Regions from separate parts of the Mycobacterium parmense genome, predicted to be linked through region 2. Evidence: riboswitches for the same ligand, from Rfam matches in the RefSeq annotation. Region 2 holds a riboswitch; each other region holds the start of a gene.
The links. Region 2 has a riboswitch for magnesium ahead of G6N48_RS09010 (Rv1535 family protein). Riboswitches for the same ligand answer to the same signal wherever they lie in the genome.
Positions count from the first base shown of each region.

Region 1: it holds a riboswitch for magnesium, as region 2 does, so the genes downstream of both, G6N48_RS18535 (hypothetical protein) here and G6N48_RS09010 (Rv1535 family protein) in region 2, are expected to answer to the same signal.
Region 3: it holds a riboswitch for magnesium, as region 2 does, so the genes downstream of both, G6N48_RS07065 (PPE family protein) here and G6N48_RS09010 (Rv1535 family protein) in region 2, are expected to answer to the same signal.

Region 1 covers NZ_AP022614.1:4,008,067-4,011,339, forward strand. Annotated here, with positions in the region: gene G6N48_RS18530 (NRAMP family divalent metal transporter) at 1-1,563, opposite strand, end outside; gene G6N48_RS18535 (hypothetical protein) at 1,632-1,844, opposite strand; M-box (ykoK) riboswitch at 2,112-2,339, opposite strand; gene G6N48_RS18540 (O-methyltransferase) at 2,465-3,124, shown strand; gene G6N48_RS18545 (acyltransferase family protein) at 3,128-3,273, opposite strand, start outside.
Region 2 covers NZ_AP022614.1:2,029,702-2,032,974, forward strand. Annotated here, with positions in the region: gene ileS (isoleucine--tRNA ligase) at 1-944, opposite strand, end outside; gene G6N48_RS09010 (Rv1535 family protein) at 1,231-1,473, opposite strand; M-box (ykoK) riboswitch at 1,753-1,922, opposite strand; gene G6N48_RS09015 (NAD(P)H-dependent flavin oxidoreductase) at 2,073-3,197, opposite strand.
Region 3 covers NZ_AP022614.1:1,541,743-1,545,015, reverse strand. Annotated here, with positions in the region: gene G6N48_RS07070 (PPE family protein) at 1-1,151, shown strand, start outside; M-box (ykoK) riboswitch at 1,260-1,430, shown strand; gene G6N48_RS07065 (PPE family protein) at 1,806-3,008, shown strand.

The DNA of each region.
Region 1 (3,273 bases), 2.0 Mb from region 2:
ATCGATTTCATCCGGGTTCAGACCACCCCCGAGCGTCAGCACGATGGCCGCCGCGTCCCGCCGTTGCCGATGTCTGCGGCCGGCAACGATGACCGCGGCGCCGCCGACCACGCCGACCACCGCGCCGGCCGCCAAACCGGCCTCGATCGTGAACGTCGAGAGGCCCGGAAAGAAGGTGGTCGCCGTCAGTGCCAACGACAGCAGCACCAGGCACCAGATGATGGTCCACGCAACGATGTTCTGCCGCACGGAATTAACCCACGGGCCCAGCACCGCGCGGTCGTTGCAGAGCAGGACCAAAAAGACGGTGGCCGAAGGCAACAGCACACCGGCGAGCGCCTGGACGCCCTGGGTCACCAGGCCCAGGACATAGTCCGGGCTGAAGGCGATCGCGGCCGAACCCGCGAGCAGCAACGCATAACCGCCGTAGAACGATGGGGCCTCGCTGATCTTCCAGTGCAGCGAATGCCGTCTCCCTATGGCATCCCCGACGGCATAGGTGGTGGCCAGCCCGACGGCGTTGGCGCCGATCAGCGATGCGTCCAACAGGATGATGGCGAACAGCACACCGGCCGTCCCGCCCAGGTGCCTGGACAGATCCGACGCCACCGCGCCGGCATCGGTGAAGTTGCCGGCGTCGGGACTACCGCCCAGTCCGAATGCGGTCACCGCCATCAGCGCCGTGGCACCCGTCATGACCACAACGATTCCGACGACCAGGTCGGCCCGGCCGTAGGGGATCCATCGCGCGGTGATGCGCTTGTCGACCACGTTGGATTGCTGAAAGAACAACTGCCATGGCGCCACCGTGGTCCCGACGATCGCGACGACCAACAGCAGCACGGTGGAGTCGAGCCCACCGGGGAATTGCGGGATCAGCCCGGCGACAGACGCTTTCGGGGAGGGATGCGCCAGCAGCACCATCGGGATTATCACGAGGTTCACCGCGATCAGCGCGAACATCAACCGCTCCCAGCGCCGAAACGACCCCCCGGCCACCACGGCGAAGAGCAACACCGCCGCCGCCGGGATCGCGACGATTTTCGGGCAGCCCAGAAAACCCAAGGCCAGCGATACGCCGATGAATTCTGTGACGATCGTCAAGGCGTTCAGGATCAACAGATCCCCGACGCTGAATGCGCCCCAGAACCTGCCGAACCGCTCGAAGATCAAGCGCGCGTGCCCCACCCGGGCCACCGCGCCGAGCCGCAACACCATTTCCTGATTCACGTACAGCACCGGAATCAGCAGAACCAGGGTCCACAAGAGGCCCATCCCGTAGTTCTGGCCCGCCTGGGCGTACGTCGCGACTCCGCCGGCGTCGTTGTCGCCCACCATGACGATGAGTCCGGGGCCGGTGATGACCAGCAGGGTCCGCAGGTGACGCCAGCGGCCGCTGAAGGCGTCCGATTCGTCGCGACGGATACGTCCGAACGCGCCGACGATGTCACCGACGTGAGCAGAATCCAGCACGTTCGGCCCGGCGTCCACATCCGGGTCGGCTGGTGCGATGCGGCCGAACAGGGAGATGCGGCGGCCGACGCGGGTCGGGATCGAAGTCATCGGATCCTCGCTATCGTGAACACGTTCGGGCTCGGGCCAAGTGGGGCATGCGGGGGCGGCGGAAACGATCACCGGCGGTTGCCGGCCTCACGCGGCGGATGCCCGCCGGGCGGGGCCGTGACAACCGCGATGGGCATCCGGGACACGTACAGGTCGGCGCGCTCCTGCGCGCTGAGCCCACGCGACGCCCGCACCTTCGTCAACAGCCGGCCGGCGCGCACCCGGGCCCGGCAGCGCAGCGACGAGCCACCGGAAAAACGTTGTGTGACAAACAAAGCCATGATCTTCTCCTGCCGCGTGCCCGCCCGGACCCCGTCACCAGCGCACTGGGGGCGGCGCAAATGCCGCGCGCAGGGGTGACGGCCGCCTGATGCTCAGGCCGTCAGCAGGATGCCGGATCCGGATCGGGACAAGATGGAATTCGGATAGGGACTGTCGCCCGGACTGCTCTCGCTCATCTCGCCCTCACCTCCTCACGGCCAAGACACACGCGGGTGTCATCACATTCACCTGAACGGAAGAGGCACGAGAAGGCGGCGGAACCGCCTGCCACACCCCTCTCGTCGGAGCTTCGGCACTGCACGGCGTATCCGGACTTGATCTATGGTCGCGACCCGCCGCGCCCGGCGTCGCCGCGCTTGCGATCGCTCCTCGTCCGGAAGCCACTTGGGCTCAACCCTTGGGTCCGGGAAGAGCTGTCCTGACCCGGGGCGTCTCTCGACGTTCGGGGTCAGTGGCCTGTGTCCGTGCAGACGCCTCACCTACCGAGGTGCTTGCGCCGTCCATGGTGGCACCGAAACCCATCAGCCGTCAAACGTCTTTACGTAACCCTTGCTTCAGGCTCCGGTAACCATATGGCCGGTTCGCCTTTCGCGACATCGCGGGGAATACGCTCGATGGCATGGCCAACACTCTGCAGGAACCCAGGGTCGCGAACGCGCTCGACCGCATGTACACCGAGGCAAAGAACCAGATGTCGCTGCTGCGCGACAGACACGGCGAGCTCCAGCGGAAGATGACCGCGCAGGAGCGCGCCGACGCGATGAGCGAGTTCTACATCCCGGTGACTCCTGAGGCCGGCCGGTTGCTCTACTCCCTGGTGCGGGCCACCAAGCCGGCCACGGTCGTCGAGTTCGGGATGTCGTTCGGGCTCAGCGCCGTTCACCTCGCATCCGCCGTGCGCGACAACGGCACCGGTCGGGTGGTGACCACCGAGCTCAGCGCGACGAAGATCGCCGCCGCGAAGAACACCTTCGCCGAAACCGGGCTGGCTGACCTCATCACCGTCCTCGAAGGGGATGCGCTGTCCACGCTGGCCGGCCTGGAGGGTCCGGTCGACTTCGTCCTGCTCGACGGCTGGAAGGATCTCTACCTGCCGATCATCGAATTGCTCGAACCGCGCCTGTCGCCGGGCGTGCTCGTCGTCGCCGACAACACCAATTCTCCCGAAACCCAGCCGTATCTCGACCGGGTGCGCAACCCGGACAACGGCTATGTCAGCTTCAACTTCCTCGTCCGAGACAGCGACAGCATGGAAATCAGCTGTCGCACGGGCGGTTAGCAACTAGCGCAGGGATTCCTCGAGCCACGGCGTCAACCACTTCACACCTTCCGGCGTGAGGTGGACGCCGTCGCTGCGCACCTTGATCCCGTCGACCTTGGCGGTGTAGACGCCGTCCGGGCACAGCTTCTTGTTCAGATCCAGAATCT
Region 2 (3,273 bases):
ATGAAATACGGAAAAGGCGGCAGGTATCGGGTGCCGAGCAGGTCGGCGCCGCGGTAGCTGCCGAGCACCTCGGGTTCCTCGCCCAGCTCACGGGCGTAGGCGGCCAGCCTCGCCTCGGCCAGCACGAATCGCCGCTCCCCCACCCGGACCTGCACGTAGGTCACCTCGGGGTTGACCGCGACCGCGAGGTTCGACGGCAGCGTCCACGGCGTCGTCGTCCAGATCAGCAGGTAGGCGCCGTCCACCGGGCCGCCGACCGCCTGGAATCCCACCGTGAGTGCCGGGTCCTGCCGGCTCTGGTAGACGTCGTCGTCCATCCGTAGTTCGTGGTTGGACAGGGGGGTTTCGTCGCGCCAGCAGTACGGCAACACGCGATAGCCCTCGTAGGCCAGGCCCTTGTCCCACAGCTGTCTGAACGCCCAGATCACCGACTCCATGTACGGCAGATCCAGCGTCTTGTAGTCGTTGTCGAAGTCCACCCAGCGGGCCTGGCGGGTCACGTAGGCCCGCCACTCATCGGTGTAGCGCAGCACCGATTCGCGGCAGGCGTCGTTGAACGCGGCAATGCCCATGTCGTCGATCTGGGACTTGTCGGTGATGCCGAGCTGGCGTTCGACTTCGAGTTCGGCGGGCAGCCCGTGGGTGTCCCAGCCGAAGCGGCGCTCGACCTTGTAGCCACGCATGGTGCGGTACCGCGGGACGATGTCCTTGACGTAACCGGTGAGCAGGTGCCCGTAGTGCGGCAGCCCGTTGGCGAACGGCGGCCCGTCGTAGAACACGTATTCCTCGGCGCCGTCGCGGCGGGCGATGCTGGCGCGAAACGTATCGTCGCGGGCCCAGTAGTCGAGGACGTCGAGCTCGAGCGCCGGAAAGTTGGGGGCGCCGTCGGCCAGCTTCGGATATGCCCGGACGGGCTGAACCCCGTGGTCCGTCTGATCAGTCACGATGCGCGTCGTCTCCCGTGCCGTTACTCAGGCCGGGGACGACGACGCGCCAGTGGCGCGAGCGCCGCGGTACCACCCCGCTTGCCGCGCTGCCGCGCGGCCGCTCGTTGAAGGCTGTGACGGGCCTACCCGTTCGGTTCTACTGGGCCGGGCCGGCTGTTCTTCCGAATGCTCCCCGGTGATGGCCGGATCGACGCGGTTAAATGCTACCGCGAGACTGCAACTGCCGACGCAAACGCCGAGCGACTCCGTCGGCAGTTGCCGCCTCGCGGTGCAAAACGCACCATCAGGCCCGCACTTCGAGCACACCGGCCCGCCACAGGGCGGCGTACACGTGGCGCAGCGGGATGCTCAGCAGCCGGGCCGCGCCGTCCACCAGCGGGTCGCCGGCCGCGACGGAACGCAGGACGTCGGCGCCGCGCGTCGCCTTCTTGGGTGCCGCGGCTGCGACGGTGTCGGCGTCGCGCACCACCGTCAGCTTGCGGGCGGGGGCCACGGCTACCACTTCGTCGTACAGAACTGCGGTCATGATCGCCTCCTAGAGGGACTCCAAACGGGGATTAACTGGACTGACGTGTCCCGTCCCGTTGTGGTTCCGGTTCCAGAAACGCTTGGCCGATAAGGCGTTTAGCGTTACGACGACTCAGGCGAGAACGTCGTGCCGGAGACCGGATCGGGACGCGTAGTTCGGATATCGATCCGGACTATCGCTGGAACTCATACGTCCCTCACCTCCTCGCGGTCACGACATGCGCGGTTGTCCGCGCACGATTGCAGCAGGAGAACAGGACCCGACAAATGCCGGAGAACCGCACCCCTCTCGTCAGAGCTTCGACACCACACGACGTGTCCGGTTGCCCGGAAGCCACCTGGGCTCAACCCTTAATCCGGGAGGAGCTGTCCTGACCCGGGGCGTCTTTCGACGTTCGGGGTCAGTGGCCTGTATTCGTGTAGACGCCTCACCTAACGAGGTGCATACCTGACCGATGATGCACGACGGGTCCGACAGGGTCAAACTTCTCGGCAGCACTTTTCCGAATCTTTACGAAGTTCCCCGGGACGCACACAGGACGCACACAGGCGCTGTCCAGCTTCGGTATTGAGCGGCGGATGCGGCAACGGGGTCGCTCACCTGTCCACCAGGCCGTCGAGGCGCCCGATCGTGTCGATGAACTCCTCGACCATGTCCAGGACGACCGAACGCGCCGGCCGGACCCGATCCAGCGAACCGACCACCTGACCCACGAAATAGGTGGCCAGCTCGCGGGCCTGAGAACCCGACTGGGCGGCCGCCTTGTTGATGCGCACCTGCGACTCGGTGACCAGCGCGCTTTGCAACGGCATGCCCAGCGGATCGGGGCTGTCCCGCCGCTCCCACTCGTCGGTCCAGGCCGTGCGGAGCATCCGCGCCGGCTTGCCCGTCAGCGAGCGCGAGCGCACGGTGTCCGAGGAGGTCGCGGCCAGGAACTTCTCCTTGACGACGGGGACCGTCTCGGCCTCTTCGGTGGTCAGCCAGACCGACCCGCACCACACGCCCTCGGCCCCGAGGGCCAGAGCCGCGGCGACCTGACGACCGCGGGCGATGCCGCCCGCGGCCAGCACGGGAGTCGGCGCGACCGCGTCCACGACCTCCGGCACCAGCACCATGGTGGCCACCTCGCCGGTGTGCCCGCCTGCCTCGGTGCCCTGCGCGACGATGAGGTCGACGCCCAGCTCCGCGTGCCGCCGCGCGTGCCGCGTGGTGCCGGCCAGCGCGGCGACCAGCACATCGTGGTCGTGGGCGCGCTCGACCAGGTCGGCGGGCGGCGAGCCGAGCGCGCTCGCGATCAGCCGAATGCGGTGGGCGAAAGCCACTTCCACCAGCGGCTCGTAGCCCTTCGGTGAGATGTTGAGGCCGCCCGCGGAGGCCAGCCCCTCGTCGGGGGCCGCGGTGACGCCGTAGCGGGACAGCAGGTCGTCGACGAACGCGCGGTGTTCCTCGGGCAACAGTGTGCGGGCCTGTTTCGCGTCGATCCCGCCCCGCTCGGCACCGACGTACTTCGGCGGCAACAACAAATCGACGCCGTAGGGTTTGCCCCCGGTCTGCTCGTCGATCCAGCACAGCTCCTTTTCGAGCCGCTGGGGGCTGTGTGCGACGGCGCCGAGGACTCCGAATCCGCCGGCGTTGGTCACCGCCGCCACCACGTCTCGGCAATGGCTGAAGGCACAGATGGGGAACTCGACGCCGAGCATCTCGGCCACTGCGGTTCGCATTGGCCAGACGCTAGAAGTCGGTGGCGCTCAGGTCAATCAAGCTCCCGGTCGGCCCCGCGCCGAACGCGTACCCGGG
Region 3 (3,273 bases), 490 kb from region 2:
CCGGTCCCGGCTCGGCGCCGATGCTGGCCGCCGCGGCGGCTTGGGACGGGCTGGCCGCCGAGCTGTACTCCACGTCGTCGACCTACCAAACGGTGGTCTCGGGCCTGGTCGGCGAAGGCTGGCTGGGGCCGGCGTCGGCCTCGATGGCGGCGGCCGTCGCGCCCTACGTGGTGTGGTTGACCGGCGCCGGGGCGCAGGCCGGGCAGTCCGCGGCTCAGGCCACGGCGGCGGCAGGCGCCTACGAGGCGGCGTACTCCATGACCGTGCCCCCGGCCGTCGTCGCGTCGAACCGGGCCCAGCTCGCCACGCTGATCGCCACCAACTTCCTGGGACTGAACACCCCGGCGATCGCGGCCACCGAGGCGCAGTACGGCGAGATGTGGGCCCAGGACGCGGCCGCGATGTATGCCTACGCGGCCAGTTCGGCGGTGGCCGCGGTCCTCAAACCGTTCAGCCAGCCGCCGCAGACGGCAAACCCGGCCGCGCAGGCGGCCCAGGCCGGGGCCGTCGCCCAGGCCACCGGCCCGGCCGCGGTCAGCGGCGCGCAGACGACGCTGTCGGAGTTGACGTCGGCCGTCCCGGCGGCGCTGCAATCCCTTGCGGCGCCGCTGAGTACGAATCCCGTCTGGCAGTTCCTGAACTCCAATTTCTTCAACGGGTTGAGCTCGGCCGGATACGTGAACCCCGCGATCATCACCCCCGCGGTCACCAGCGGGTTGTCGGACCTCAACTCGCTGCAGACCCCCGGATTGGTGCCCCCCGTCGCACCGCCCGGCGGCTTCAGCATCCCGTCGTTCGCGAGCCTGAACACACCCGCGTTCTCGAACCTGGTGTCGGCCAACGGCGCCGCGGGATACTCGGGCTTCGGCGGGGTTACATCAACGATGGCCCGTGCCACCCTGGTGGGGAGATTGTCTGTGCCGCAAGCCTGGACGACGGCAGCTCAGGTGGCGAACCCGGCGGGCGTGACATTCGCGGGGGGTGGCTGGACCAACGCGGTGGGCCCGGGCGCCGGTGCTGCGCAGGCGGTCCCGGCCGGCGTGCCCGGCATGCCGGGCATGCCGGCGGCCGCGTCGGGCCACGGGTTCGGCCACGGGCCGCGCTATGGCTTCCGCGTGAACGTGATGCCCCGGCCGCCGGCGGCCGGGTAGCTACATCCGCGAAAATCGCCGCGTGCAGCTGATTTCGGGGGTAGCCTGTTGCGAGTCGATGGCAAGTAGGCTTGACTCGCCTTGATCTTGGTGTCACCATAGCCAAAGCAAGCACCTCGCTAGGTGAGGCGTCTGCACGGATATAGGCCACTGACCTCGAACGTCGAAAGACGCCCAGGGTCAGGACAGCTCTTCCCGGCTTAAGGGTTGAGCCCAAGTGGCTTCCGGTCCTACCGGATACGCCGTGTGGTGCCAAAGCTCTGACGAGAGGGGTGCCGTGCCCGGGCGTTCGATCCGGGCGCTCCTCCCTATGTGCATTCGATGGCATCCCCGTATGCCTTGGCCGTGAGGAGGTGAGAGCGAGATGAGTCCCGACGATGGTCCGTATTCCAGATCGACGACCATTTCGTTGCGATCCGGCCCCGGCCGTAATGGCATCTGAATCGGTTTGACCCACCGATAGACAACCGCGCGTTTGCTTTTCGCGTGCGTGTTCAAACTTGCGGCAGCATCGTGGATTTCGTGGCCTCGACTTCCTGCTGCCGCGGAACCTGTTGATCCCCAACACATTCACCGCTGCGCTGCGCACGAGGTCGGTTCGTGTGCGCCCACCGAACCATAAAAAGCCCGACTCATCCGAGAAGGAGGCAGGCAATGTTGGACTTCGCAATGCTGCCACCTGAAATCAATTCCGGCCGCATCTACTCCGGTGCAGGTTCGGCGCCGATGCTGGCCGCCGCTTCGGCGTGGAACGGGCTTGCCGCGGAGCTGCGTTCGGCCGCGCTGTCCTACCACTCGGTGCTCTCGGCGTTGACCGGCGAGGAGTGGCACGGGCCGGCCGCGGCATCGATGGCGGCGGCGGCCACTCCCTACGTGGCGTGGATGAGCATCGCCGCCGCGCAGGCCGAGCAGACCGCGAGCCAGGCCGAGGCCGCCGCCGCGGCCTACGAGGCCGCATTCGCCGCCACGGTGCCGCCGCCGTTGATCGCGGCCAACCGCGCTCAGCTGGCAACGCTGATCGCCACGAACATTCTGGGGCAGAACACTCCGGCGATCGCGGCCACCGAGGCCCAGTACGCCGAGATGTGGGCCCAGGACGCGGCGGCCATGTACGGCTACGCCGCCTCCTCGGCGGTGGCGAGCCAACTGACGCCGTTCACCGAGCCGCGGCAGGCGACCACCGCCGGCGCGACGACGGCGCAGGCGGCCGCGGTCAGCCAGGCCGTCGCGACGCCGGCCGGGACGCAGCAGGGGGCGCTGTCGGAGTTGATGTCGGCACTGCCCACCGCGCTGCAGGGCCTGGCGTCGCCGACGTCGGCGACCTCGCCCGCCTCGGGGCTGTCCGGGGTTGTCGACCTGCTGACCGGATCAAGCTCGGGATCGACTGCGCTGGACAACTTCTGGAGCACCTGGGGACCGGACGCCAACATCTGGAACACGGTCTTCTCGTCGGGGTTCTACATGCCGAGCAACACGATGGCCCCCTTCCTGGGCCTGCTCGGGGCCCAGGCCGCCGGCAACGCGGCCGGCGACGCGGCAGGGCAGGCGGCCACCAGCGCGCTCGGTGACGCGGTGGCGGGACCCATCGGCGGGCTCGGCAGCGCGGTCTCGGCCGGGCTGGGCCACGCGTCGATCATCGGCCCGTTGTCCGTGCCGCCGAGCTGGACCGCGCCGGCACCGCTGGCCGGCCCGCTGGCTTCCACGCTGGGAGGCACCCCGATGGTGCCGCCCCCGGCGATGGCGGCCGGGCTGCCGGGGATGCCGTTCGGCAACGTGGCCGCCCAGCCGTACGGACGGGCCATGCCGCAGTATGGCTTTCGCCCCTCCTTCGTGGCGCGCCCGCCGGCGGCCGGATAGCGGGGGCCGGGCCGCGGAGTTCGCGCAGCCAAGCGAACCACGCTGCCCGCGCTGTCGACTCCGCATTTGCGGAAGCCAGGGCGGTCGGCGCAGGTTGACCAGGGTGCGACGCAAGTTCTGCCCAGCCACACGGGCTGCGCAAAAAGCCTATCTGTGTCGCTGTGCGCGAACCGCAGGGCAGGGCTCACAGTAAACCCCCAGTAGCTAATCAGCCCCGTGGCAGTTTAACTCCCTTAACCTTCTTGGTGAATTCTAGGAGAACTGT